2 regions of the Arthrobacter sp. TMT4-20 genome follow, and region 1 is predicted to be linked to the other one. Evidence: predicted binding sites of a transcription regulator. Region 1 holds the regulator's gene; the other holds the start of a gene.

What was found. The regulator LexA, encoded in region 1, represses DNA repair genes until DNA is damaged. The targets are predictions, from matches to a motif close to TCGAACANNTGTTCGA.
Region 2: the regulator LexA is predicted to act here: its motif matches at 6,497-6,512, upstream of ACX80Z_RS07915 (HNH endonuclease signature motif containing protein).

The regions. Positions count from the first base shown of each region.
Region 1 covers NZ_JBTNDW010000009.1:31,441-46,078, reverse strand. Annotated here, with positions in the region: gene hflX (GTPase HflX) at 1-700, shown strand, start outside; gene ACX80Z_RS10175 (ATP-dependent DNA helicase) at 693-2,720, shown strand; gene lexA (transcriptional repressor LexA) at 2,717-3,373, opposite strand; gene ACX80Z_RS10165 (LysM peptidoglycan-binding domain-containing protein) at 3,844-4,218, shown strand; gene ACX80Z_RS10160 (histidinol-phosphate transaminase) at 4,377-5,486, shown strand; gene hisB (imidazoleglycerol-phosphate dehydratase HisB) at 5,569-6,186, shown strand; gene hisH (imidazole glycerol phosphate synthase subunit HisH) at 6,183-6,821, shown strand; gene ACX80Z_RS10145 (hypothetical protein) at 6,842-6,982, shown strand; gene priA (bifunctional 1-(5-phosphoribosyl)-5-((5-phosphoribosylamino)methylideneamino)imidazole-4-carboxamide isomerase/phosphoribosylanthranilate isomerase PriA) at 7,023-7,781, shown strand; gene ACX80Z_RS10135 (SseB family protein) at 7,778-8,656, shown strand; gene ACX80Z_RS10130 (MFS transporter) at 8,691-10,016, shown strand; gene ACX80Z_RS10125 (DUF1844 domain-containing protein) at 10,009-10,467, opposite strand; gene infC (translation initiation factor IF-3) at 10,813-11,826, shown strand; gene rpmI (50S ribosomal protein L35) at 11,938-12,132, shown strand; gene rplT (50S ribosomal protein L20) at 12,232-12,654, shown strand; gene ACX80Z_RS10105 (TrmH family RNA methyltransferase) at 12,730-13,641, shown strand; gene ACX80Z_RS10100 (MFS transporter) at 13,634-14,638, opposite strand, start outside.
Region 2 covers NZ_JBTNDW010000006.1:140,032-154,669, forward strand. Annotated here, with positions in the region: gene ACX80Z_RS07880 (class II 3-deoxy-7-phosphoheptulonate synthase) at 1-89, opposite strand, end outside; gene ACX80Z_RS07885 (lysophospholipid acyltransferase family protein) at 269-1,087, opposite strand; gene ACX80Z_RS07890 (alpha/beta hydrolase) at 1,220-1,984, shown strand; gene ACX80Z_RS07895 (hypothetical protein) at 1,981-2,460, shown strand; gene ACX80Z_RS07900 (EamA family transporter) at 2,497-3,384, opposite strand; gene ACX80Z_RS07905 (B3/B4 domain-containing protein) at 3,381-4,112, opposite strand; gene ACX80Z_RS07910 (helix-turn-helix domain-containing protein) at 4,105-4,710, opposite strand; gene ACX80Z_RS07915 (HNH endonuclease signature motif containing protein) at 4,867-6,444, opposite strand; gene ACX80Z_RS07920 (ROK family glucokinase) at 6,981-8,096, opposite strand; gene ACX80Z_RS07925 (AMP-dependent synthetase/ligase) at 8,233-10,041, shown strand; gene ACX80Z_RS07930 (mycothione reductase) at 10,066-11,466, opposite strand; gene ACX80Z_RS07935 (MinD/ParA family ATP-binding protein) at 11,463-12,851, opposite strand; gene ACX80Z_RS07940 (pyruvate carboxylase) at 12,941-14,638, opposite strand, start outside.

The DNA of each region.
Region 1 (14,638 bases):
AAAACGCGCCAACCGCCGTCGTAATGAGATCCCCTCGGTCGCAATCGCCGGCTACACCAACGCTGGCAAATCCTCTTTGCTGAACCGCCTCACCGACGCCGGCGTCCTGGTGGAGAACGCGCTGTTCGCCACCCTGGATCCCACGGTGCGTAAGGCCGAAACCGCCGATGGGTTGGGCTACACGCTCGCCGATACGGTCGGGTTCGTCAGGTCGCTGCCCACCCAGCTGGTTGAGGCATTCCGGTCGACGCTCGAAGAGATTGCCGACTCGGACCTGATTCTCCATGTGGTGGATGTGTCCCACCCCGATCCGGAGGGGCAGATCGCCGCGGTGCGGGAAGTGCTCTCTGAGGTCGATGCCCGCAAGGTCCCCGAAATCATTGTTCTGAACAAGGCCGATGCCGCGGATCCCTTCGTGATCGAACGCCTGCGTCAACGCGAGCCCCGGCACGTGGTGGTCTCAGCCCGCACGGGCGAGGGTATCGCCGAGCTCCTCGAAGCCGTCAGCGCTGCCATCCCGCGACCCAGCGTGAAGCTGACGCTGCTGGTGCCGTACGAACGCGGCGACGTCGTCAGCAGGTTGCACCAGTCCGACGCCGAGATCCTGAACCTTGAGCACGTTGAATCGGGCACCCGGCTCGACGTCATGGTCCGTGCGGGTCTTGCCGCCGATCTGGAGGAATTCCGCCAGCATGCCTGACAGCGGTACCGCGGGGCCGCTGGAACTTCTTGACGCCGCAGTTGAAGCCATGGGCGGCGAGAACCGGGTGGGCCAGCATGAGATGACGCAACGGGTCGCCGAGGCGCTGACCACCGGGGACCACCTGCTGGTGCAGGCTGGCACGGGCACCGGTAAATCGCTGGCCTACCTCATCCCCTTGATCTCCCACGCCCTGACCCACGACAAACCGGCCATCGTATCCACTGCAACGTTGGCGTTGCAGGCCCAGATTGTCGGTCGCGACGTGCCCCGGCTGCTGAAGGCCCTCAAAGGCAAGCTACCCCGCCCCGTCGACGTGGTGCTGCTCAAAGGGCGCGGCAATTACGTCTGCAAGCACAAGACGGGCGGAGGCTTCCCCGAAGAGGGGGCACCCGACGCGCTCTTCAGCCTCGGCGAGGACACCGCCGCACCGCATCCCTCCGCCGGCCCGGCCACCCCGCTGGGCCGCGAGGTTGTCAGGCTCCGGGAGTGGGCCGAAACCACCGACACGGGTGACCGGGACGAGCTGACTCCAGGGGTGAGCGAGCAGGCGTGGCGGCAGGTGTCCGTGACCAGCATGGAGTGCCTTGGCGCCCAAAAGTGCCCGGTCGCGGCGGAATGCTTCAGCGAACGGGCCAGGGCCAAGGCGGGCGACGCGGATATCGTCATCACCAACCATGCAATGCTCGCGATCAGTGCCTTCGAGGGGCTGGCGGTGCTCCCCGAGTACGACGTCGTCGTCATCGACGAAGCCCACGAACTGCATGACCGGGTCACCGGCGCGGTGTCCGGACAATTATCGGCGGGGATGATTTCCGCTGCGGCGTCGGCGGCCCGCCGTCATCTGTCAATCGCCACCGAGGGCCTCGACTCCGCAAACCGCTTTTTCGAGTCAACAGTCGCCGGGATCCCCACGGGGTTAATGGCTGCCGGACTCACCGAGGAGCAGGAAACGGCGATCACGCAGGTCCGCGAAGCCTGCCGGGCCGTCCTGTCGGACGCCAAAGGAGACGGACCGACCCCGGCAGACGGTGGCCGGCAGATGGCGAAGTCCCACGTCCTCGCCGTCTTCGAACTCTGCGAGCGGCTTCTGACGGCGACACCGGCCGGTGAGGTGCTCTGGGCCTCACGGCCAAGCACCTTCTCACCGGGCACCGGGTATTCACAGCCCGACGACGACGCACCCGCGACCATCAACATCGCGCCACTGTCCGTGGCCGGGAAGCTGCGGGAAGGCCTGTTCGCCGATCACACAGTGGTCCTGACCTCGGCAACGCTCGCCATCGGGGCCGAGTTCGGTCCAGTCGCCGGTTCGCTCGGTCTCGCGGGCGCCTCGGCGCCGTCATGGACCGGCGTCGACGTCGGCAGCCCCTTCGACTACCCGAAGCAGGGCGTCCTGTATGTCGCGAAGGACCTTCCAAAGCCGGAGCGGGGCACCTCGCCTGAGCAGCTCGACGAACTGGAGGTCTTGCTGAAAGCATCGCGGGGTGGGGCGCTGGGACTTTTTTCCTCCCGCCGCGCGGCCGAAGACGCAGCCGAATCACTGCGCCCACGGGTCGACTTCGAGATCCTGTGCCAGGGCGAATCGTCAATGTCGGCGCTGGTCAAACAATTCTCGGATGAGCCGGACACGTGCCTCTTCGGCACCATGTCACTCTGGCAGGGCGTCGATGTGCCAGGCCGGTCGTGCCGGCTGGTGACCATCGACCGCATTCCCTTCCCGCGCCCTGACGACCCACTCATGACAGCGCGGACGAGAGCCGTAGCGAAGGCCGGTGGAAACGGTTTCATGAGCGTTTCGGCAACCCACGCGGCCGTCCGCCTCGCTCAGGGCGCCGGACGCCTCATCCGCGCAGCCGAAGACAAGGGGGTGGTGGCGATCCTCGATTCCAGGCTCGCCAACGCACGCTACGGATCATTCCTGCGTGCCGCGCTGCCGCCTTTCTGGTCCACCACCGATCGCACGACGGCGGTCGGCGTCCTGGAGCGGCTGGCAGGAAAACCCACGCCCGGGGGTTAGAGGGCGCGCATCACCGAGACGACCTTGCCCATAATCGTGGCGAGGTCTCCCAGGATCGGCTCGTACTGGGTGTTCTGGGGGAGCAGCCAGGTGTGACCGTCGCGCTGGCGGAAAGTCTTCACCGTCGCCTCGTCGTCGAGGAGCGCGGCCACGATGTCACCGTTCTGTGCTTCCTGCTGGCGCCGGACCACTACCCAGTCACCGTCGCAAATGGCGGCGTCGATCATCGAATCGCCATAGACCCGCAACATGAAGAGATCGCCGTGTCCCACCAACTGGCGGGGTAGCGGCATGACATCTTCCACTACCTGGTCGGCCAGCACCGGGCCGCCGGCAGCGATCCGCCCCACCATCGGAACCATGGCTGCGTCGATCGCGCCGCCGACGTCCGGTGTCGTGCCCTGGCCCGATCCTTCTTCGCCGCTGTGCTGATCATGGTCGAGGGTCAGCGGAAGCAGGATCTCCATGGCGCGGGGGCGCTTCGGATCGCGCCTGAGATAGCCCATCCGCTCCAGCTGCGACAACTGATGGGTGACGCTCGAGAGACTGGCCAGCCCCACCGTGTCTCCGATCTCGCGCATGGAGGGCGGATACCCGTTGGTGCCGATGGCCCGCTGAATGGTCTCAAGGATCTTCTTCTGGCGGGGCGTCATGCCCTTGGGCACCTGGCGCCCACGCGGGCGGCCACGGGCTGGCAGGACGGCCGGGGCGGGGTCAGCCGGGGCAAGGTCGGAGGCCGGTTCATCCAGTGGTGCGTCGGACTCTTTCACGGTCGCTGTCCCTTCGATAAGAATCCATGTACCCCGGCAGATCCCTGGATTCCAGGGGCCGAGCTTATTTTGTCAGTGGCGGATGATGTGCTGGTTTCTGCTGGATCCCGAACCTTCATCCTTGCCCTAACGGTAAGGGAGTCAGGACACGTTTTCAAACATTTGTTCGATCGTGTCTCGACAAAGTTCGTCAATCAGTGCTAAAAATAAACAAGCAGTAATTCGAAGATAAGTTCGAACAAAACAGGAATCGCCGGTTTTAGCTCGAACACCGTCTTCAACCTTCAGGGTTGGTCCCGGGCTCATACCCCAGGACCGAATGGACTGATTCGAGAGTACAGAGAGGTGTATCCATGTCTGTCATCACCACACACCAGAATTTCCCTACCACCGAAAGCGACGCGACCACGAGCGGCGCCACCAAGCTGCGGCTGACCCGCAGGGGCCGGCTCCTGTTGGTCGGATTGCCGATCGTGCTACTCGCGTCGGCCGTTCTGATGTTGTCAGGATTTTTCAACTCGCCTGCCAAGGCATCAGCTGAAGGCGGAGAGGTGACCGAGACCGTGAGTGTCAGCGTCGCAGCCGGCGAAACCATCTGGCAGCTGGCAACCGAGTTCGCTCCGGACCGCGATCCGCGCATCGTCGTCTCCGAGATCGTTGAACTGAACAGCCTGGGCACCTCAGTGCTGCAGGCAGGGCAGCAACTGGATGTCCCCACCAACCGGTAACGCCTCGACAGCCAGTACTGCACCCCCAGAACCCTCCAACCCGGTCGGCCAGTATCGGCCACCGGGTGCGGAGCTTCTGCGAACGCGGTGAAGATCCTGATGAAGGGTGAAGGCCCGCCGATTCTGCACCTGCAGCACTCCACGCTTAACCTTGACAGGTGAGCGAACAGTTTGAGCGGTTGAGCCGGTTGCCCCTGCGCGAGGATCTGCGGGGCAAGCACCCCTACGGTGCGCCCCAGTTGGATGTCCCCATCCTCCTGAACGTCAATGAGAATACCCATGGAGTGCCGGACGATGTCCGGCAGGCAATCGTTGATGCGGTGAGCCGGGAGGTCGGGGGGCTGAACCGTTACCCCGACCGTGAGTTCACCGAACTCCGGACCAATCTTGCACGCTACCTCGGCCACGGACTGACGCCCGAAAACCTGTGGGCCGCCAACGGATCCAACGAGGTACTGCAGCACCTGCTGCAGGCCTTCGGCGGCCCGGGTCGATCAGCCATCGGCTTCCCCCCGACCTACTCCATGTATCCGTTGCTGGCCAGCAGCACCGGCACCCGCTATATCGCAGGGCAGGGTAACGGCAGGTTCGAGCTCAGCGCCGCCGACGCGGCCCGCGAAGTGCGCGAATCCGGCGCGAACCTCGTCTTTCTGTGCTCGCCGAACAACCCGACCGGCTCAGCGCTGGGCCTGGATGTGGTGGAAGCGGTTTATGAGGCGGGCAGCGACGCGCAGGCAATCGTGATCGTCGATGAGGCCTATGCCGAGTTCGCCCACGCAGGCACCGTCAGCGCCCTCAGCCTGCTGGCGGGCCGGGAACGTCTTGTGGTGTCCCGCACCATGAGCAAGGCTTTCGCGATGGCCGGGACGAGGCTCGGTTACCTGGCGGCGGCCCCCGAGGTTGCTGACGCGCTGCGCCTGGTCCGGTTGCCGTACCACCTTTCGGCCATCACCCAGGCGGCAGCGAACGCGGCCCTGACCCACTCTGACCGATTGCTTGCCAACGTGGAAAACATCAAGGTGCAACGCGATCGGATAGTGACCAGTCTCCAGCACCTCGGGTTGACCCCGGTGCCCTCGGACGCCAACTTCGTTCTCTTCGGCGGACTGGACGACCCGCACCGCATCTGGCAGGGCCTGCTCGACGGGGGAGTGCTGATTCGCGACGTCGGTATTCCCGGTCACCTCCGGGTCACCGCAGGCACCGAGACGGAAACCACAGTGTTCCTCGACACCCTCGGTGCCCTGCTGGAGGGGACCGTCTCCTAGACTGGTGATAGACCCTTTCCAAGCGGCGCCCGGTGCTGTCCCTACCGTCACCCATCCGCTACGTACCAATCGAAGGATAGCCATGAGCGTGGAAACCACTGTCGGACGCACTGCGAGCCGGGAACGGACCACCAGCGAGTCGTCGGTGTTTGTCGAGCTCGATCTTGACGGCACCGGACGCGCGGAGATCAGCACCTCGGTGCCGTTCTACGACCACATGCTGACTGCGCTGGCCAAGCACTCACTGATCGACCTCACGGTCCGAGCCACCGGTGACACGCACATCGATGTCCACCACACCGTCGAGGATGTCGCCATCACCATCGGCGAGGTGCTCCGGGAGGCCCTGGGGACGAAGGCCGGGATCCGCAGGTTCGGCGAAGCGACGGTGCCCCTGGATGAGGCGCTGGCCAACGCCGTCGTCGACATCTCCGGCCGGCCATACCTGGTGCACACCGGTGAGCCCGCAGGCCAGGAATACCACCTGATCGGAGGGCACTTCACCGGCTCGCTGACCCGGCACGTCTTCGAGGCGATCACCCTGCATGCCCAGATCTGTCTGCACATGACGGTGTTGGGTGGACGGGATCCACACCACATTGTCGAAGCCCAGTTCAAGGCGTTCGCCCGGGCGCTGCGCGCTGCAGTGGAACCGGACCCACGCGTGGAGGGCATCCCGTCCACCAAGGGGGCACTATGAGTGCGCCACGCGTAACGGTTCTGGACTACGGTTCGGGGAACATCCGTTCAGCGGTCCGTGCCCTGGAACACGTCGGCGCTGAAGTGACGTTGAGCGCCAAACCCGACGACGTCCTGAACGCCGACGGGTTGGTGGTGCCCGGCGTCGGAGCCTTCGCGACCGTGATGAAGGGTCTGAAGGATGTCGATGCACTGCGCATGATCGGCCGGCGGGTGGCGGGCGGCAGGCCAGTGCTTGGCATCTGCGTCGGCCTGCAGATCCTCTTCGAGGAGGGCGTCGAGCACGGCGTCCGGACCGCGGGCATGGGCGAGTGGCCAGGCACCGTTGAACGGTTGCAGGCTGACGTCGTCCCGCACATGGGCTGGAACACGGTGAAGGCAGCCGAGGGGTCACAACTGTTCGAAGGCATCGAGGACGAGCGGTTCTACTTTGTGCACTCCTACGGAGTGCAGCAGTGGAAGTTCGAGGTCACCCAGCCAGCCATGAAGCCCCCAATGGTGACCTGGGCGGACCACGGCGGTCAGTTCATTGCCGCCGTGGAAAACGGTCCCCTCAGCGCCACCCAGTTCCACCCCGAAAAGTCCGGTGACGCCGGGGCCCGTCTGCTCTCCAACTGGACAGCCGGGCTGCGGTAGTCATGTGGAGCATAGTGTTGATGGGGCTCGCGGGCCTGTTGATCGGTGGGGCTATCTCCTTCCGGCGGCAGGAACTACCCAAGGCCCTGATCATCAGCTTCTGGGTCCTGGCGGGAATGGCGCTCCTCGCTGCCTACCTCCTGACCCTGACCGACATCTGATTCCAGACCTCCGACAGCTACGAAAGAGTCACAACACCCGATGAGCCCCTTTACTGAATCCCCCATTCTCGAACTGCTTCCTGCCGTCGACGTCGTCGACGGGCAGGCTGTCCGCCTGGTCCAGGGCGAGGCCGGCAGCGAAACAGGTTACGGTGACGCCCTCGAGGCGGCCCTCGCCTGGCAGCAGGACGGCGCCGAATGGGTGCACCTGGTGGACCTTGACGCAGCCTTCGGCCGGGGCTCAAACCGCGAACTGCTCGGACGCGTGATTAATGAACTCGACATCAAGGTGGAGCTGTCCGGCGGGATCCGCGATGACGCTTCCCTCGACGCAGCCCTGGAACTCGGCGCGCACCGGGTGAACCTCGGCACCGCAGCCCTGGAAAACCCGGAGTGGACCGCTGCGGCCATCGCCCGCTACGGCGACAAGATCGCCGTCGGCCTGGACGTCCGGGGCACCACCCTGGCAGCCCGCGGCTGGACCGAAGAAGGCGGCGACCTCTGGGAAGTCCTGCAGCGCCTCGAAGACGCGGGCTGCTCCCGGTACGTGGTCACAGACGTCACCAAGGACGGCACGCTCCGCGGCCCCAACCTCGAACTACTCCAGCAGGTGCTTGAGCGGACCTCGCAGCCCGTGGTCGCATCGGGTGGAATCTCAAGCCTCGAGGACCTCGCGGCGCTGCGCCAGCTGGTGCCACACGGACTGGAAGGTGCAATCGTGGGCAAGGCGCTGTACGCCGGCGCCTTCACGCTGCCCCAGGCGCTCGACATCGCCGGGCACCCGGCATCCCGGGTGTGAGCGAGCGGCAGCTCCCCGCACATATCGCCGCTGCCCTGGCGGCCAACACCGCCGATTCCGCGGGGCAGGCCTGGGAAGGCCGTGACCTGAGCGGCGAGGGTAACCCGCTGCACAACTTCGACGACGACGACGGCGCCGCACCGCCCGCCTACACCGAGGCAATCGACCGGCTGCTGGCCGGAACCAGCGACGAAACGGGAGTGCTCGCCGCCCTCGCCGGGGTGAGACTTTTCGTACCCGTGGTAGCCCAGCTCGCCGGGGAAACCGCGCCCGACGACCCTCACTCGCACGCCGACCACGGCCACGGCGGGGGAGCACCGGAGGGCGACAAGGAGGCCGACATGGCCCTGGTCACGCTCAAAGCACCCGATGGCCGCACGGCGCTGCCGGTCTTCAGCTCTGTTGCTGCACTGGCCGCGTGGCATCCGGAAGCCAGGCCCGTGGCCGTTTACGCGCCGCGTGCGGCGCTGTCGGCGGTCGCCGACGGAGCGCAGCTGCTGGTCATCGATCCGGGCGCACACTTCACCTTCGTTGTGCGTCGCCCCGCCATGTGGGCGCTGGCCCAGCAGCACCAGTGGCGGCCGGCCTACAGCGACCCAAGCATCGCCGACCTGGTCGCCCAGATCACCGGTAAGGAGCCAGCGATCCTGCGGGTAGCGCTGGGTCCCGGAAGCGGGGTTCCGGCCCGCGCGGCAGACGGTACACTGGCATCCGGCGGCGGACCGGGCCCCGAAGTGCGGCTCCAGATCACGCTCCGAGACGGGCTGGCTGGGGAAGCGGTCCAGACGGTGGTCCAGCAACTGCAGGACCGGCTGCGGGCCAATACAGAACTTGTGGAACGGGTCGACTCCCTTGAGGTGGTACTGACCCGCTGAGGACGTGCGGGCGGACCCGCAGAAGAGTGAACCAGTGAATTTTGCCCTCTACCGGGAGCTGCTCCGTATTGTCCCGGTGCGGCGTCTGCTCATCGTCGGAATGATCGCCAGATTCCCGCACTCCGCGGCCGGGGTCCTGCTGACCCTTCATGTGGTGCAGACCCTCGACCGTGGGTACGCGGAAGCCGGCGCTGTCGCGGCTCTTCTGACGATTGGCATCGCCGTCGGCGCACCCTGGCGGGGCCGTCGGGTCGACAGCGCGGGGCTGCGCAAGGCACTGATTCCGTCCGTGATCGCCGAAGCGGTGATCTGGTCTGTGGCACCCCAGCTGTCCTACGAGTGGCTGCTCGTCGCCGCCCTGATCGGTGGGTTGTTTACCCTGCCCGCCTTCTCGGTGGTTCGCCAGTCCCTGGGCGTGATGGTGTCCGGGGAGAAGCGACGGACCGCGTTCACCCTTGACGCGATCAGCACCGAAATGATCTTCATGGTGGGACCGGCGCTGGGCGTCGTCCTGGCCACCCAGGTCTCGACGGTCTTTGGCCTCACCCTGGTGGGGCTGGCCACCGCCGGTGCCGGTCTCTTCCTGATGTGGTTCAACCCACCGACCCGGAGCGAGCAGCTGGGAGCTGTCTCCCGGCCCCCGACCGAAGCCGAGGACGAGGCCGCCGCCGTCGGTGCGCTGGTCGCATCGGCGCCAGCGCACGTCACCGAAGCGTCGGCCGAACTGTACCCGGGGGGACGCGCAGCACACGGTCGTCAAGGGGCGAAGGGACGTCAGCGGGCCAAGGAGCGGCTGGCGGGCAGCTTCGTCTGGCTGACGGTGGCGGTGGCGGTGGTCCTGGTGGTGGCTGCCGGGGCAGGACTGGTGCTGGCCGGTACCGAGGTGGGGATCGTCGCCGCGCTCGAGGAGTCGGGCCGGGAGGGTGAACTCGGGCTGGTCTTCGCCGCCTGGTGTGCCGCATCGGTGGTGGGCGGCCTGATCTATGGTGCGCTGCACCGGCCGGTGTCCCCGCTGGTGCTCCTCCTGCTCATGGGGCTGTTCACCATCCCCATGGGTTTCGCCGAAAACACACTGGCACTGTGCCTGCTCTCGATCCTGCCGGGACTATTGTGCGCACCGGTCCTGTCGGCGGCGTCCGAACGGGTGGCCGACCTGGTGGTCGAGGAACGGCGTGGCGAGGCGATGGGATGGTATGGCTCGGCACTCACCTCGGGGGTAGCGCTGGGTGCACCACTGGCCGGCATCACCATCGACACGGTGGGCCCGTCCGCGGCCTTCACCGCCGTGGGGTCGGTCGCGGTACTGATCTGCCTGCTGGGCCTAGGCGCCCAGCAGGTACGACGACGGCGGGCTAGTTGACCGCGCCGGTGAATTTTTCGCCGGGGCCCTGACCTGGCGCGTCCTGAATGACCGACGCTTCGCGGAAGGCCAGCTGCAGTGAGCGGAGCCCGTCGCGCAGCGGCCCGGCGTGCTGGCCCCCGATCTCGGGGGCAGCGGCAGTGACAAACCCGGCCAGTGCCGTGATGATCTTGCGGGCCTCGTCAAGATCCTTGAGTTCCTCGGCGTCGTCGCCTTCTGCCAGGCCGCATTTCACGGCTGCGGCGCTCATCAGGTGCAGCGCGGAGGTCATGATCAGCTCCACGGCACTCACCTCGGCGATGTCGCGGCGAACCTGGCGACCGTCGTCGGCGGTTTGGTCTAAGGGGTCCTGGAGTGATGGCTGGTCCGGGGCGCGAGCGGAACCGCCGTCGTCGCCGGGTGCCTGGAAGATGTTGCGTTCGCTGTCTGGATTACTGGCCGGAGTACTCATGCTGGTAAGCTTGTCACAGACCGACTGGAGGTCACTATTTCATGCGCCCACACGGGGCATGAAAAAGATCACTTCCAGTTTGCAAGCGGAGTTTCCTCCCACCCGCGATTGCCAGGTGTTTCGTTGCGAAACATGGTGGCAGCCGGGTAACAGGTCGGTACGTACGATCGTCAAGACATTTCTTGACAGTACGCTTCCACTCGCAGTGGAAGTAACCGATCATCGAGGCCTCTGATTGCACGTGCAGTCGGGGGCCTTCTTCTATTGCAGGTGGTATTACTTCAAAGATTTCAGGAGCAACACATTAGCGAGCCAAGAATCAATGATCGTATCCGCGTCCCAGAGGTGCGGTTGGTAGGACCTGCGGGCGAACAGGTAGGCATCGTCCGTATTGAGGATGCTCTCCGTCTTGCCTCCGAGTCAGACCTGGATCTTGTTGAGGTTGCACCGCAGGCCAAGCCTCCGGTTGCCAAGCTCATGGATTTTGGCAAGTACAAGTATGAGGCCGCGGTCAAGGCTCGTGAGGCGCGCAAGAACCAGACGAACACCGTTCTCAAGGAGATCCGGTTCCGCCTGAAGATTGACACTCATGATTACGAGACCAAGCGCGGACATGCGATGCGCTTCCTGGGCGCAGGCGACAAGGTCAAGGCCATGATTCAGTTCCGTGGACGTGAGCAGCAGCGACCCGAAATGGGTATTCGCCTGCTGCAGAAGTTCGCTGAGGACGTTGCCGAGGTGGGAATCGTTGAATCGACCCCCCGCATCGACGGTCGCAACATGGTCATGGTCATTGGTCCGGTCAAGAACAAGGCTGAGGCAAAGGCTGAAGCGCGACGCGCTACCCAGCGCGCCGATGCCAAGGCTGCGAATGAGGCGGTGAAGGCTGGTACCGAGAAGGTGGATACCACCCCGGACAAGGCGCCCATGACGCAGAGCCTCGCGGACCTGCTGCCCGACGGCTACTCAACCACCGCTTCCCAGGAGGCGGCCGAAGAAGCCGCAGCACAGGAAGTGATTGCGGCCGAAGTTGCAGCCAAGGAGGCCGCGGCGCAGGAAATCGTCGACCGCGAGAAGGCTATCCAGGACAAGGCGGATCAGGAAGTCGCAGCAGCCGAGGCAGCCAAGGCAGCGAAAGCTGCCGAGAAAGCCGCTGCTGAAGCACCGAAGGCTCCAGCCAAGGCGGCCGGTGCGAAGGCAGCTGAGAAACCAGCAGCTGCTCCCAAGCCCGCTGCAGCGCCGAAGCCAACCGCGGCTCCCAAGCCGATGGCCATGCCCAAGCCAGCAACACCCAAACCTGCCAGCAAGGCAGCTCCCCGGAGCACGCCGAGCCGGCCTAAGCCCGGAACCTCCGACTAGGGATTACGTCCCCCGGAGCCGCCAGGCGCCCGAATAAACCCGCAGGCACCCCCGCGGGTGCCGTACGACCCGCCTGCAACAGCTGGTGGAAACCAAAGGAGATCGGTTCTCATGCCGAAGATGAAGACCCACAGTGGTGTCAAGAAGCGTTTCAAGCTGACCGGAAGCGGCAAGCTCAAGCGCCAGCAGGCTAACCGCCGCCACTACCTGGAGCACAAGCCCTCCACGCTGACTCGCCGTCTCGGTAGCGACAAGATCGTCTCGAAGGCCGACACCAAGGTCATCAAAAAGATGCTCGGCATCTAACTCACCCAAACCACTTAACCGGGCTTGCGCCAGTCTCCTGCACACTGCAGGACAGCGCTGAACATCATCACCCGGTAGATCTACTGAAGGAGTACGCACGTGGCACGTGTGAAGCGGGCGGTAAACGCCCACAAGAAGCGTCGGGTAATTCTCGAGCGGGCGAAGGGCTACCGTGGGCAGCGTTCACGCCTGTACCGCAAGGCCAAAGAGCAGCTGCTGCACTCATTTGTGTACAGCTACGGTGACCGTCGCAAGCGCAAGGGTGACTTCCGTCGCCTCTGGATCCAGCGCATTAACGCTGCGTCCCGCGCCAACGGCCTGACCTACAACCGTCTGATCCAGGGCCTGAAGGCCGCCGAGATCCAGGTTGACCGCCGTATGCTGGCCGAGCTTGCAGTATCTGACGCCAACGCGTTCTCCGCATTGGTACAGATTGCCAAGGATTCGCTGCCTGCTGACACCTCAGCACCAGCCGGCGCCCAGGCGTCAGCCACCAAGGCACCAGCCAAGGCAAACGCCTAAGCTTTCGTTTTACCCTTCTCGGTTCGGTCTCACCCGGATTACGGGGAAGACCCAAAATACTGAGAACATCAGTACATGACTAACACCGGACGCCCAGCGGCACCGCCCATGACCAACCCCCGAGCTGATCGGGTCAAGGAAGTGGCTCGGCTCGCTGGGCGTCCGGCCCGTTTAAGGCAGGGCCGGTTTCTCGCCGAGGGGCCTCAATCCGTTCGGGAAGCATTGGCATTGCATTCGGCGCGCCACGCTGCGGGCGAGCCGGAGGTCATCGAGGAACTGTTCATCACCGAGGAATGCCTGGACCGGCACGCCGAGCTTGGACTGTTCGAAGGACAGCCAGCCCCACGGCTGGTGACTGAGGAAGTGCTGGCCGCAATGTCTTCGACGGTGACGCCGCAGGGTGTCATCGCGGTGTGTTCGTTTGTCGATGTCCCGCTCGAAGCGATGCTCGCCAGGGAGCCCCGGCTAGTTGCCGTGATGGTGGAAGTGCGCGATCCCGGCAACGCGGGAACCATCCTGCGGGCAGCCGATTCCGCTGGCGCCGACGCGGTGGTGTTGACGTCGTCGAGCGTTGACCTCTACAACCCGAAGGCTGTCCGGTCAACTGTCGGGTCACTGTTTCACTTGCCGGTGGTCCTGGGCGCCGACCTTGACCTGGTGCTCACCTCGCTGCGGGAGCGCGGGATCACCGTGCTGGCAGCCGACGGATACGGCGACGTCGACCTCGACACCCTGCAGGAAGGCAGTGCACGACGGCGGCTGGCACCCTCAGCCGAGAACGCTGGGGACGGGAGCAGTGCAGCTCAACTGGAAGCCCCGACGGCCTGGCTCTTCGGTAACGAAGCGCAGGGGCTGCCCGACGTCGTTTTGAAGGGCGCGGACCACCGGGTGGCAGTGCCCATCTATGGTCGGGCCGAAAGCCTCAACGTGGGGACCGCCGCAACCGTCTGCCTTTACGCCTCCGCGAGGGCGCAGCGCCTCAGCTGAGGCCCTGGCCGACCGCCGAATGTTCAGTCGGCCGGGTCGTCCTGGTTCCCCGGTCCATCCGCCCGCTGACCAAGGCCACAGCAAGCCCGATGACGGCCAACACCGCACCGACCAGTGCCGGAGCAGTGTACCCCCAGCCAGCGGCGATCACCGCGCCGCCCAGGAACGCGCCCAGAGCGTTGGCAATATTGAGTGCTGCATGGTTCAGGGACGAGGCGAGGGACGGCGCGTCAGGGGAGACGTCGAGCAGGCGGACCTGAAGCGATGGAATCAGCATGGCGCCAATCGCACCGACCAGGAAGACAAACAGCAGGGCGGTCGGCGCCCACTGAACGGCGAAGGAGAACGCCACCAGCGCGGCGGCGATCACGCCCATCACCCAGTAGATGGTGCCCATCACGGAAATGTCGGCCAGGCGGCCGCCAATAATGTTCCCGGTCACCATGCCCAGACCATAGAGGGCAACGACGAACGGCAAGGTCGCTTCGGGGAGGCCCGTGACCTCGGTCATGGTGGGGGAGATGTAGGAGTAGACAGCGAAGAAGCCGCCGAAGCCAACTGTGCCGATCAGCAGCGTCATCCACACCTGGCCACGTTGCAAGGCGCCCAGCTCCCGGCGGATACTCGCATTCTGCAGGACCTGCTGGTGAGGGACGCTGCGGGAAATCATCCAGATAGTGACCACCCCAATGACACCGACCAGAAGGAACATGGTCCGCCACCCGAACATCTGACCCAACCAGGTGGCGAACGGTACCCCGATGACGTTGGCGATACTGAGCCCCAGCATCACCATGGCCACGGCGTGCGCCCGGCGCGTGGGCGCCGAGAGGGATGCGGCAATGACAGCCGCGATGCCGAAGTACGCGCCGTGGGGGAGACCCGACATGAAACGGGAAAACAACAGCCAGCCGTAGTCGGCGGCGAAATAGGACGACAGGTTCCCGACGGTGAAGAGAACCATCAGCCCCAACGCCATCCCTTTGCGGGGCAACCG
Region 2 (14,638 bases), on a different contig from region 1:
GAAAGTTCTTTGACGGAGGCCGAATACACGCTGGGGTCCTGCCAGGTGGGCTGCTGCGAAATGGGCAGCTGGCGCCAGTTGTCAAGCATCGCGCTTGCCTGCGGGCTGCTCTGCCCTGCTGGAGGAACGGTGGTTTCGGTGGGTGCGAAGATATCAGTCACCGGTTAAGCCTAATGGGTCTACATCCCCGCCGCTGCCGGGACCGTCACGCAGCGGAGCAGCACGTCACATTGTGCCGGGCGCCACGCTTCCTGACCCAGCAGCCGGACTACCGTTTCCGGCTCAGCCAGACCGGCAATTTGATACTGGTGAGCCTGCTGCGCAAAGACTTCTGGTTGGTGTCCTGCTCCGCGGCTGTCGGGGCGGCGGAGGCGGATTTGCCGTGCGCCTTCTTCTCGGAGCTCTTCGCGGCCGCAAGCTTTTCTTTCACACTGCTCGCGTACACGTCCACATACTCCTGGCCGGAGAGTCGCATCAGTTCGTACATGATCTCGTCGGTCACGGACCGCTGAACAAAACGATCCTCGGCGAGACCTTCGTACCGGGAAAAATCGAGAGGTTCGCCGACGATGATGCCGATCCTGCGAATGTTGGGGATTCGCCGGCCAATAGGTTGTACCTTGTCCGTGCCGATCATCGCTACCGGTATCACCGGCACCCCGGTGGCGAGCACCAGTTTGGCCACGCCGGTCTTTCCTCGATACAGCCGGCCGTCGGGACTGCGCGTTCCTTCGGGATAGATACCCAGGATCCCGCCATTGTTCAGCACCGCTTCACCCGCGCTCAGCGAACTCGACGAAGCAGCACCGCCTGAGCGGTCCATCGGCAGCTGGTTCGAGAGTCTGAAGAACATCGCGGTGAGCTTTCCCTTGATGCCCTTACCCGTGAAGTACTCGGACTTGGCCAGGAAGATCACCGGCCGGGGCACTGCGATCGGAAGGAAAATCGAGTCTGAGAAGGAGAGGTGGTTACTGACCAGCACCGCCGGACCATCCAGTGGGACGTTGTCCATTCCCTTCACCCAGGGCCGGAAGAGGAGACCCAGAATCGGACCTACGATGATCCGCTTCATGAACCAATAAAACACGCTGACAGCCTTCCTCGACCCGAGCGGGATCACGGCGGATTACCCCACAGTCGATCGCGCTTTTCCTTGAGAGACTACTCTAAGGAACGGATTCGCTGGTAAGGCATTGGTGGCAGGTGGCACGATGGGGCTATGACATCCAGCGCGGGTCCCGTCGCCTTCTCTTCCGACGGTTTCGGGGAGGCGTCGCGCATCGGCATCCTCCTGAGTCACGGTTTCACCGGTTCTCCGGTTAGCCTGCTCGATTGGGCCCAGTATCTAGCCGATCAGGGGTACGCAGTGCGGCTCCCTCTGCTCGACGGCCATGGCACCACCTGGCAGGAACTTGCCCGCACCCCTTGGCAGCGCTGGTACGCCAGCTATGAGACGAGTTACCGGGAGTTGGCACAGTCAACCGAGAAGATCGTCGTCGCCGGCCTGTCAATGGGCGGGACCCTTGCACTGCGGTTGGCGGCCCTGCAGCCGGTGGCCGGCGTCGTCGTCGTCAATCCTGGTCTCACCATCGCCGATCCGCGCGCACGTTACGCCGGGGTGCTGAAGTTTGTGATGCGATCGGTGCCAGCCATCGCCAACAACATCAAGAAGGAAGGGCTCGACGAGGGCGCGTACGCGCGGACCCCCGTTGCTGCTGTCGCACAGCTCGGCCGACTATTCAGGGAGACGGTCAACCTGCTCCCGTCAGTGACCGCGCCCACGCTGGTTTTTCGCTCATCGGTGGACCCGATCGTGCCGGAAAGCAGCCTGGAGGTGCTGCAACAGCGGATTGGTAGCAAAGCTCTTGAGATTGTGCGTTTGGAGAACAGCTACCATGTTGCGACCATGGACCATGACGCGCAGTTGATTTTTGAACGGTCAGCGCAATTTATCCAGCACGTGACGGCAGGTAGCACCGCATGACATCCCGAGGTCAGGAACCCAACGAGTCCACTGACGATGCCGTGTGGCAGGATCTGGTGGCCCGGTTGGAGCAGACGCCCACCGCGCCGGAGGCTGCAGCCAGTTCGGCACCGGAACAGAACGTTGATGCGGGTTTGTCCGATCAGGACCGGATGCGGGCTCTGTTTGAGAATCAGCCCCGCCGCTCCCCCAGTGGTCCGCGGGACTATACCCCCGAGGAGCCCGACGACGACGAAGACGAGGGTTATCATCCGCCGGAGCCGCCGGCGCTGGGTACCGGGGAGCCGCTGCTGGTCCTCGCCTGGTTCGGCGCAGTGGGTGGACCGATCGCTTTGCTTTTACTCGCCATGTTCTGGCGCGCCGCCCCGCTCACGATGATGCTGGGGGTGCTGGCCATCTTCCTGGTGTCGGTGGCGTTCCTGATCCTGAGGCTCCCCAAGACCCGCGATCACGGAGACAACGGCGCCGAAGTATAGGTAGCTGCCGCGTTCCGTATGACCGAGCCGGAGTGGTCAGCCGGTGATGTGTACCGGGGTGGCCGAGTCGATCCTGGCTGGTTGAAGGCGGCTCCCGCCTCGTTGGGCGGCCGCACCGGCCAGTACTACCAGTGCAATGCCCGCCAGCTGCGGGACTCCCACGTGTTGTTGAAGAATTATCAGTCCCAGCAGCACTCCGAACGCAGGTTCCAGTGCCATCAGCGTTCCGAAGGCTGTAGGGGTCATCCGGCGTAGTGCGAGCATCTCCAGTGCGAAGGGCAGCACCGGGAGCAGCACGGCCAGGCCCAGCGCGGCGGCGAGGATGCCTGGCGTGATGTGGCCAATGGCTTGAGGGACCCCGACGACGGCCGCGGCAACCGCCGCGATTGGCACCGTCAGGGAGAGCGAGGCGATTCCGTTGAAACGGTCGCCGATGCGTTGAGTGAGAAGGATGTAGACGGCCCACCCCACGGCCGCCATCGCCGCGAAGCCGACTCCCGTCACATTGAAAGTCCCCTGCCAGGGTTCGGTCATGAGAATCACACCGATCAGGGCGAGACCCGGCCAGAGCAGCGCCCTCTTGCGGTGGCTTCGCAGAGCTGCCACGGTCAATGGTCCGAGAAACTCGATTGCGACGGCGGTGCCGAGGTGGATGTGCTCCAGTGCCGCGAGGAACCCGATGGTCATCAGACCCGTAGCCAGACCCAGACCGATAATGGTGGGCACGTCCTGGCGGCGGATCGAGCGAAGTGGTGGACGGACCAGAGCGATCAGGATGATTGCTCCCATGCTCAAGCGCAGCCATGCGGTTCCGCCCGGGCCGACAGCGCCAATCAGGTCCACCGACAGAGCAGAACCTAGCTGGACTGAGAACATCGCCGTTATCGCAAGCCCCCAGGGCGGGACGGGTGACGTTCTGGTCATGATTTGATCGGTTCGGGACGGATCAGCCGGCTGGCGGTCTGCACGTCGGGGCCGAGTTGGCTGAGGTGGGAGGCAAGCGCATCCGCTGCGAGTTGCAGAGCGTGGTCAGTCATCGGCTCAAGAGCATCCAGGATGAAAAGCGCGGTTTCGGTATTGTTTTTGAGCTGTGTCCGCCGCCCTTGCCGCCAGTTCCAGCGCCGGCACGTCACTCCTGTGTCATCCCTCCAGACCACTTCGCCAGGTTCCGGAAACTCGACCGTTTCCTCGCCCCCGGTCGCGGTGTCGAACGGTTCGGTTCCCCTGGCGAGGGTCAGGCGGGGTGGGCCAGCGTAACCGGTGAGATCCTCGCCACCCAAGGGGACCTGGTGGAGGACTGAGATGGCGTTGTAGATGTCGGTGAGTCGGTTGACGCGTGGGAGCCCGGTGGCTGACCTCCGCAGGAGGGCCTCCAGACTGTTGCGCGTTCGTTGCGGCTCGGCCCCGAAACCGCGATAGGTGTCCCGCCACGCAGCGACGTGTGCAAGTTGCTCAACCGGAGTAGTTTTGAGGAGCTCACGGGCGAAACCTTCAGTGTGACTGAGGAGGTCCTCGCTTGTCTGGTCGCTGGGCCCTGGCACCAGACCATCGGCGGCGATCAGCACAGCACGATAGTCCGGACGAAGCAAGAACACTTCCGGGTCAACGCGGCTGGATTCCACAACCTGGCGCAAGCTGCTCCGATCATTCATTGGTTGTTGCTTCTCGGTGGCTCAGCCCTACACCGGGCTCGAAAACTGCCATGGTGAACGTGGCCGGTTCCATGGTTACATTCGCGTACGAGTGGGCAACGTCCCCGGGAAACGACACGGCGTCCCCGGTTTCGAGCACTATTGTCTGCTCCCCCACCTGCACTGTGATCGAACCTTGCCGCACCTGGAGAAACTCTTTGGTTCCCTTGGAGTGTGGCTCGCTCTCGTGGCGGTCCCCCGGCACGAATGTCCAGTCCCAAAGTTCGACGACGTCGGGTGACTCGGAGCCTGCCACCAGCGTCCCCCTGCCACCGGCTTCGGAAGTCCAGAGGGCGGCACCTTCACCGCTGCGTGTAACTGTCACGGGCTTCGCCGATGGAGACTCAACCAGCGAAGGCAGCCCGATGCCGAGAGCGTCGCTCAACCTCAACAGTGTTCCTACACTCGGGTTGGTGGCACCCTGCTCCACATTGATCAGCATGCGACGACTCACGCCAGCAGCGTCTGCAAGCTGATCAAGAGTCAGGGATCGGGAGTGGCGCTCTTGTTTGATGCGGCTGCCAATTGCTGCCGCAAGCGCAGTGGGGTTACTTACCATAAGTGCAGCATACTGCACTTTGAGTGCAGTATGCATTATCAGTGCAGTATGCGTTGTCGAGCGCGACTGCTGTCTGGATGGGCGCCGCCTGTGGTCCGACGCTGCCTACGTCGCCGGAAGCACTCTAAGCAGTCAACGATAATCGGGGGCGCACTCTCAGAAGGGCGGGGGTATGTCGGGTGGTGGTGCTGGTGGTGGGTCTGGTCGGGTGAGGTAGGTTTCGCCGAGCGGTGAGATCGCGATGATGGTCCCGGGTTCGGGTTGTTGGTAGTGCCAGTAGCCTTCGGTTTTGAACATGTGGTGGCGTTTACACAGGGCCGCCAGGTTCCCGTAGCTGGTTTTGCCGCCTTGGGACCAGGGGGTGGTGTGGTCGAGTTCGCAGAACACCGCCAACCGGTTACATCCCGGATGCCGACAGGTTCCGTCCCGGACCCGGACCGCATCCTTTAGGTCCTGCGGGACCCGGTACGTGGTCGCATCGGCGCCGAGCCTGGCCCCGGTGAAGGGGTGGGTGAGGATTCTGGTGAACGATGGTGCGTGGCCGGCGAGCTGACGTGCGGTCTCCGGATCAATCGGCCCGTAGCCTTCCAATTCACCGGGAGCATCCCCACCGAGGAGAGTCATCACCGGGACTGTGACGAACACCTTCGCCTGCACACCCCAATACGTGCTGGCCTCCCCCGACTGACTAGCTGTTCCCGGCCAGCTCCGGTCAGCACCCGGGCCGGCCCCAGCGGCAGTATCAGGTTCGGTCCCAGCGGCAGCACCAGGGCCAGCTGGGCCAGCTGGGTCGGGTGCTTCACTCATGTGTCCGGTGGGTCCGGCGCTGGTGAGGACGTCAACGAGGACGTCGGCGCGTAACTGGGTGAGGGTCCTGGATTCGTCGGGGCCTTGCAGGTTACGGGCTGCGGTGTCGACGCGGTGGAAGATCCCGGCGGCTTGTTCGGTGGGCAGGAAGGCTTGGAGCCAGGCCATCCCGTCCTGCGCCGGGTCCAGATACACGCGCCGGTCCTGGAGCGCCTTCCGGTGCCGCAGGGTGATCGATTCTGGGTGGAAGATGTCACGTAACCGTTGGGCCTGGCGGTAAAACTTCGCCACCGTGGTCTTGCAGGCCAGACCGATGAGCTGGGCCTCGAATGCGGCCATCACGGCGGGAACGGTATCCGGGATACCGATCGCTTCCCCGACCACCGCCCACGCGTGACGGCGCGATAACCTGCCATTCTCCAACGCGGTCAGGGTGGCCCGGTAATCGCGGACCAGCAGCTCACTATGGTCAAGCAGAGAACCAGCAGTGCGCTCCGGGATGCGCAGCGCCGCACCGATCTCCGACGCAGCCAGGGCGTGAGTGTGGTCCTGGTCTTCGGCCCACGGGTGTTCCTCGGCCATCAGGTCATGAAGGTGGGTGGCCGCTTTGGCTTCCTGCGCATCGACCCAGGACCGCAACGCTGAGAGCGTCTTGAGCAGGTTCACGGTCTGCCCCGCGTTCAACGTCACCATCGCCGCGACCGACACCTGGCCAGACAACGGCACCGGAGCCCCCGGCCCGGTCGGAGCGGTCCAGGTCGCTTCCCCGCCCAGCGGACCGCCCGGACCGTACCCACCCGCATTCCCCGAAGCAGTGTTCGCGGACCCGCTCTCGAAGACGGAACCGGGGCCAGAATCCGGGCCAGAACCGGGGCCGGATTCGGGGGAAAATCCCGATCCGGGAGCAGAAGCGTCGCTGCCTTTCATATCTTTATTCCATCATCGCCCACTGACAAAATAGGGGCCGATTCAGGGTCACCCGAAAAACTTTTTCAACTATTTTTCGGGCCCACAGAACCATCACCGGACCGCCCCCTGGGCACCCGCTGCACCGAGAGATGCAGCGCATCAAGGTGCACGAGTCCGCTGGAGTCCACCGGTTGCAGCAGTGTACTCAGCGAAGCAGGGCCCGATAAAGCCGAATTTGGGGACACCGCGACTTGGCTGGCGGCCAGGGCCTTCTTCGTTAGGTCCTTGTGCCGTTCCCAAAGCACACTTCCCATCGTGATCACCATGGCTAGACCGGTAGCCCAAAGGTACTCAGACCCCTGCAGCGTCCGGATGATAGAGCTGATCAGGAGTATTCCGGCAAGTACAAAGAGCGCCCATCGTCCGGTGCTCATTGCGGTTCCACTCAAGAGAGTCGATGCGTCTTGCAGTTTCAGCCGTTCATAGTTGCGCAACGCAACCAATAGCCTGCCGCTTATCGCTCAGGAGGACAGGAACGCCTAAGAAGCCCCGTTCTAGTTCCGGCCAGCACGCCCGCGACTCAACCGCGGACTCAACCTGGAGAGATCCGCCGCCCCCACCAACCCGGCAGAAGGCCCCAACGCTGCAGCTTCCACCCGCGCAGCCGGGCGGAACCCTCGACCCGTCAGGTTGCGGCCAAAGGCTCGCCGGGCCGGTTCCAGCAGCACATCTCCGGCAGCACCCAGTCCGCCGCCCACCACAAAGGTTCCCGGGTCCAGCGCAGCAGCCAGGTTGGCGAGCCCAAGCCCGAGCCACTGCCCGACGTCGTCGACCAGTTCCCGGCTCGCCGGGTCTCCTTCCAGCGCCAGCTTGGTGACGACGGCCCCGGTGATGAGCTGTGGGTCGCCGTCGACTTCCCTCAACAATGCCTGGGCTACCGGGGAATTGGCGGTCGCAAGCTCCCGCGCCTCCCGTCCCAACGCGTTGCCTGAGGCGTACTGCTCCCAGCATCCCCGGTTTCCGCATTCACAGCGGTGACCCTGCGGCACGATGATCTGGTGGCCAAACTCCCCAGCCACCCCGAAACGTCCCCGCTCCAGGGCGCCGTCCATGATCATGGCTCCGCCGATGCCGGTGCCCAGGGTGATGCAGACCAACCGGCTCTCCCCCTGGCCTGCACCGAACCGCCATTCGGCCCACGCGGCGGCGTCGGCGTCGTTGACCACGGTCACCCTCCGCCGAAGGATCCGCTCAAGATTGTGGCGCAGGGGCTCATTGCGCCACGCCAGATGGGGGCTGAAAAGCACGGTCCCGTTGGTCAGGTCCATCCAGCCAGCGGCGCCGATCCCCACCGACCGGATCCGGTGGCCCACCGACAGCTCGGCTACCAGTTCAGCGATGATCGCTTCGACGTGCCTCGGATCGTGCCCGGGCGTATCCCTGCGGGATTCGGCGAGGATGTTGCCGTGGATGTCGACGACGCCGGCTGCCACCTTGGTCCCACCAATATCGATCCCGATCGCAAGCCCACGGCGCAGGAACGTGGGCGAATCTGGGTAGCCAGCGGTGAAGCCAACAGGCCGCCGTCGGGCACCCAGACCCCCGCCACCGGGGGCGCGGAGCTGACCCCGCAGCCGGGGCACTGCCGGGGCGTCCGTCTGCCTGATCATTGGTTGTCCTCCGCTGGATTGCCATCGGCGTTGCCCTACCGTTACCGATTCGTACATTACTGGAGAGTATTAACGTCGGTTGAACCTATAGGCTAATGAAATCCAGCAAGTTTTGGAGATATCAAAGGAGATAGTCGTGCGCGAATACAGCGTCCCCGTAATGGTGGACACGCCCCGTGACAGTAATATCACGGAGCTGGTTGTCAAACAGGCTGCAAAGCCGTCCAACCCAGCGTTGTTCTCCAAAAAGGACAACGCCGGAGAGTGGCAGAACATCCAGGCGACTGAATTCCTCGCTGACGTCCAGCTCCTCGCAAAAGGCCTGATGGCCAGCGGCGTCCAGGCCGGCGACCGCGTGGCGATCATGGCTCGCACCCGGTACGAGTGGTCGCTGGTGGACTTCGCGATCTGGTTTGCCGGAGCCATCTCAGTACCCGTCTACGAAACTTCATCACCCTCACAGGTGGGCTGGATCCTTGAGGATTCGGGCGCGGTCGCTGCCTTCGTCGAATCGGCCCGCCATGAGAACGTGGTGCGCCAGGCGGCAGCCGCAGCGAACATCCCCGGTGTTCAGCACGTGTGGCAGCTGGACAACAACGGCCTGGATCCCCTGCGCGGCGCCGGTACCGACATCGATGATCAAGCGCTGGAAGACCGCCGTCGGACCGCGGGGCTCGACGACGTCGCCACCATCATTTACACGTCGGGCACCACAGGCAAGCCCAAGGGGTGCGAGCTGACGCACGGGAACTTCGTCGAGCTGTCGGTGAACGCCGGGGCAGCCCTCCCCGAGGTAGCCCACGAGGGTGCCCAGACCATCATGTTCCTCCCCCTGGCCCACGTATTCGCCCGGTTCATCTCCGTGTTGTGTGTGTCTGTCGGCGCTACCGTGGCCCACACCCCCGATGTCAAGAACCTGCTCCCGGATCTGCAGAGCTACAAGCCGTCCTTCATCCTCGCCGTCCCCCGCGTGTTCGAGAAGGTCTACAACAACTCGATGCTCAAAGCCGAGGACGGCGGCAAGGGCAAGATCTTCCACGCCGGCGCCAAGGTGGCCATCGAATGGTCCAAAGCCGACCAGGCCGGCAAGGTACCGCTGGCGCTCAAGGTAAAACACGCGGTCTTTGACCGGATCCTCTTCAGCAAGATCCGCGAAGCCATGGGCGGCCGCGTGGAGCATGCCGTCTCCGGCGGCGCACCACTGGGCGACCGGCTGGGTCACTTCTTCCACGGCATTGGCCTGATGGTCCTCGAGGGGTACGGCCTCACCGAGACCACGGCACCAATCACCGTGAGCACACCGAAGAAGATCAAGATCGGCATGGTCGGGGCGCCGCTTCCCGGCAACGCAGTGAAGATTGCCGACGACGGCGAAATCCTCGCCAAGGGCGTCTGCGTGATGCGCGGCTACTACAATCGCGATGACCTCACCGAAGAAACCTTCGCCGACGGCTGGTTCCGCACCGGCGATATCGGCGAGCTGGATGGCGACGGATTCCTGAAAATCACCGGTCGCAAGAAGGAAATCATCGTCACCGCAAGTGGCAAGAACGTCATCCCCGCACAGCTGGAAGACACCATCAGATCCAACGCCCTGGTATCGCAGTGCGTTGTCGTCGGCGATCACCGGGCCTTCATCTCGGCCCTGATCACCCTTGACGAAGAGGCTCTGCCGGGCTGGCTTGAGCGCCACCAGCTACCCAAGAACACCACCGTGGCTCAGGCCGCCGAACACCCACTGGTTACCGCCGAAGTGCAGCAACTGGTGGATCAGGCCAACGCGAACGTCTCGCAAGCCGAGTCAATCAAGGCGTTCAGAATTGTGGCCACCGACTTCACCGAGACCAGCGGGCACCTGACCCCATCCCTGAAGATCAAGCGGGCCCAGGTCCTGAAGGATTACTCCTCGGTGGTCGAGGGCATCTACTCGGCCCCTCGCGCCTAGCGCAGCCGGAGATCGGTAGCTGATTTACCCGGTCTTCAGGGACAGTAGAGCGTTCTCGACTACTTCCGTGAGGGCCGGGTGAATCCAGTACTGTCCGCTGGCCATGGTTTGGGCATCGAGTCCGAAGGACATCGCCTGGATGACCGGCTGGATGATCATTGACGCCTCGTGGCCCATGATGTGGGCGCCGAGAATCATGCCGGTGCGTTGGTTGGCGATCAGCTTCACAAAACCGGTGGTGTCCTCCATCGCCCAGCCGAACGCCGTCGACCCGTATTGCTGGACGGCAACAGTGATCTCAAAGCCTTCAGCCTCGGCCTTCGCCAGTGCTTCAGCTTCGGTCAGGCCGACAACCGCTACCTGAGGGTGCGTGAACACCGCCGCCGGAACAAACCGGTGGTCACTGGTGCGCAGACTGCCAGGATGGATCAGGTTGTGCGAGACGACCCGCGCCTCATGGTTGGCGACGTGTTTGAGCTGGAACCGGTTGCTGACGTCACCCAGGGCCCATAGCCCGTCGATAGGCGAACCGTCGCGGAGGACCCGCTGGTGTCCGTCCACGACCAGGCGACCCTCAGTATCGAGATCGAGCCCGACGTCGGCGGCTCCCAACCGGTCGGTGTTCGGCACCCTGCCGATGGCCACCAGCACGACGTCGACGTCCAGTTCCTGACCTTCGGGTCCGTCGATTACCGCGTGCACGGATCCGTCGTCGTTGGCGGTCAGTGAGGCGACGGTGTGATTGAGGACGACGTCCCACCGGCGAAGCGCCTCCGCGGTGAACGCTTCCGAGACGGAGTCGTCGAGGGTACGTAACAGGCTGCCGGAGCGGTTAACCATGGTGACAGCTGAGCCAAATGCGCCGAAGATGTGAGCGAATTCGGCGGCAATGTAGCCGCCGCCGATGATGAGGATCCGCGCCGGCAACTCATCCAACCGCATGATGGTGTCCGAGGTATGCACCTGCGGAAGGGTGATTCCCGGAATGTCCGGTAGCACCGCCCGTGATCCCGCTGCGATGACGATCTGGTCCGCGTGGATCTCCTCGCCCGTCGCGGTGACGAAGGACTTCTCCCCCGTGAACCGCACGTATTCCTGGTACAGGGTGACGTTGTCCAGCTCGTCTGCCCGGTATCGTCTGCCGTCCCGGGAAATCGCGTCGATCCGAGAGAAGATGCGGTCCCTGATGGCCCTCCACCTGACGTCGCGGAGCTCAAGGTCGACACCGAGTGACTGCGCCTCTTGTGCCCCGGTGGCCAGTTCGGCAGGAAAGACGAACATTTTGGTCGGTATACAGCCGACGTTCAGGCAGGTCCCGCCGAACACGCCGCCGTCGATCAACGCCACTTTTCGGTCATCCCAGTCGGGGGTGATCAGGCTGTTGCCGGAACCGGAACCGACTATCGCCAGGTCGTAGTGAGTCACTGCAGTTCGTCGACGACCAGCGCCGCAAGTTCGACGACAGCATCCCGCGTTGCCGGTTTCAGCCGGGCCAGGTCCACCTGTGAACCTTCTGCCAGATGACGGTCGTAGGGAATGCGGACAACGGTGCTGACTCGGGACCGGAAGTGCTCTTCGATTTCGGTCACGTTCACCTGGGTTCCGTTCCCGGAGGACAGGTTGATCACGACGATGGCACTAGCCACCAGGTCGTGGCGTCCGTGTGCCTCGAGCCAAGACAGGGTTTCGGAAGCCAGCCGGGCCTCGTCCACACTTCCGCCGGAAACCAGCACGACGGCGTCGGCCTTCTCGAGGGTTCCCTTCATCACCGAGTGCACCATGCCGGTGCCCGAATCGGTCAGCACAATCGAGTAGTAGCGACTCAGGATATCGGTGACCGCGCGGTAGTCGGCGTCGTCGAATGCCTGGGCGATTGCCGGGTCCGTATCGGAGGCCAGCACATGCAGCCGGGACCCTTCGCGAGCCACATAGCTGGAGAGCTGGGCGAAGGAATCCACCATGAACCGGTTCTGCACCAACTGGCGGGCTGTGAAGTCGGCCTTGCCGGGCGAACGATCGGAGAGCGTCCCCCGGTCCGGGTTGGCGTCCATCGCAATGATGCGGTCCTCGCGGACCTGGGCCAGCGTCATGCCAAGCAGCGTGGTGACAGTGGTCTTTCCCACCCCGCCTTTCCGCGACAGCACAGGAACATAGCGGGTGCGCTCCCCCAACCGCACCGAAATCCGGTGCTCCAGTGCGCGGCGGATCCGGACGGCGTCAGAATCGCCGAGGTTCAGATAGCCAAAGCTCAGCGTATGGAGGAGCTTGCGCCAGCCGTCAACAGGGGGACGCTTCGTTACCTCAAGGAGCCGCTCAGACGTCAGTGAGGCGGCGGTTTCAGGACCGGTTTCCTTCTGCCGGCGGGCGCTGCGCGCTTCAGTGGTCTCAGCGGCTGGCCGCTCGACCGGGGGCGTGGCAGTAGCCGAGGGGAACCAGCCCGCAAGATCCGCCGCCGGCTCAGCCGCCGCAGAAACTGTAGGCGTCGCGGAAACTGAAGGCGTCGCAGGAGTTTCCGGCGCCTTAGCCGCAGGCGCGGCCAGCACCGACGGCACCGCGGATGGCAGTGCCGGGGCGTCGGCGTTCCCGAGGGGCAGCGCCGAGGTGTAGTCGACCGGAAGGCCGGTCAACGCTCCATGATCGGTCGCCAACTCGTGGTCAACCGATCCTCGACCCTCGGGATCGCGACCCACGGAGACGGAAGCATCCGCGTTGTCCCCGGCGTGAGGAGAATCAGTCTCCGGTAGGTCGGACTGAGTGTCGTCGGATGGGTCAATGTCCGGGCCGGTACCGGACGGATCTTGCGGGGCCATAGTTCCTCACAGGTTCGAAGATGGCGCGCCAAATGCGCCGTGGTCTCCAGCCAAACACTAGCGCACCAGAACCCGCACGGCCGTACCGGCTAGGCGGTCTCGATCACCATCAGCAGATCCCCGCCCTGCACCTGGGAGACGGCGTCGACGGCGATCCGCTTGACCGTGCCTGCCACCGGTGAGGTGATTCCGGCTTCCATCTTCATCGCTTCGATCGTGGCGATCGTCGCGCCCTGCTCAATGGTGTCCCCCTCGGCAACCGTGACGGTGACAGCACCGGCGAAAGGCGCAGCGATCTGGCCCGGCGCCGACTTGTCCGCCTTCTCCGCCGCCTTGACATCACTGTGGATGCTGCGGTCACGCACGACGACGGGTCGCATCTGCCCGTTCAGCGTGCACATCACCGTGCGCATCCCCTTCTCATCAGGCTCCGACACCGCGCTGAGGGTGGCGATCAGCCGGACACCCTTTTCGAGCGGGATAACGTGCTCGCTGCCCTGCTGCAAGCCATACAAGTAGTCGCGGGTGTCCAGGACCGACACGTCGCCGTAGGTTTCCCGGGTGGCCAGGAAATCCTTGGTGGGGCCGGCGAACAGCAACCGGTTGAGGGTCGCGCGTCGGACTTTCGAATCCCCGGTCAGCGCGGCCAGGTCTTCGGCACTGATCTCCGCGTCGCGGACCTTGATTTCGCGGCCCTGCAGGGCCTTGGTGCGGAAGGGCTCTGGCCACCCGCCGGGAGGATCCCCGAGTTCCCCGCTGAGGAAACCGATCACCGAATCGGGGATGTCGTAGTTTTGCGGATTCTCCTCGAAGTCGGCGGGATCCACGTTGGTCCCCACCAACTGCAACGCGAGATCCCCCACCACCTTCGACGACGGGGTGACCTTCACGAGCCGCCCAAGTATCCGGTCCGCCGCCGTGTACATGTCCTCGATAGCTTCAAACCGTTCCCCGAGGCCCAGGGCGATGGCCTGCTGGCGAAGGTTGGACAGCTGGCCACCCGGAATCTCATGCCGGTACACCCGACCTGTAGGTCCTGGCAGCCCCGACTCGAACGGGGCATACACGCGCCGGACTGCCTCCCAGTAGGGTTCCAGCGAGCAGATATCCGCCAGCGAAATCCCGGTATCCCGTTCAGTATTGGCCAGGGCCGCGACCAGGGCCGACGCCGAGGGCTGGCTCGTGGTCCCCGCGAGGGAGGCGCTGGCGACGTCGACGGCGTCCACTCCCGCGTCCACGGCGGCGAGCAGCGTGGCCAGCTGGCCACCGGCGGTGTCGTGGGTGTGGAGGTGAACGGGCAGGTCAAAACGCTCACGCAGGGCAGTGACGAGCTGGGCGGCTGCCGCTGGCCGCAGCAGGCCGGCCATGTCCTTGATCGCCAGGATGTGGGCGCCCGCGTCGACGATCCGCTGCGCCAACTCGAGGTAGTACTCCAGGGTGTAAAGCTTCTCCTCGGGGTCGAGCATGTTGGAGGTGTAGCAAAGGCCAACCTCGGCAACCGCGGTACCGGTGGCACGGACCGCGCGGATGGCTGGTTCCATCTGGGAGACGTCATTGAGTGCGTCGAAGATCCTGAAGATGTCGATGCCGGTCTCGGCTGCCTCCTTCACGAAGGCCTCGGTGACCTCCTCGGGGTACGGGGTGTAACCGACCGTGTTCCGGCCTCGCAGCAGCATCTGCAGGCAGATGTTTGGCAGTTCCTTGCGCAGGGCTGCGAGACGCTCCCACGGTTCCTCACCGAGGAACCGGAGTGCGACGTCGTACGTGGCACCGCCCCACGCCTCAAC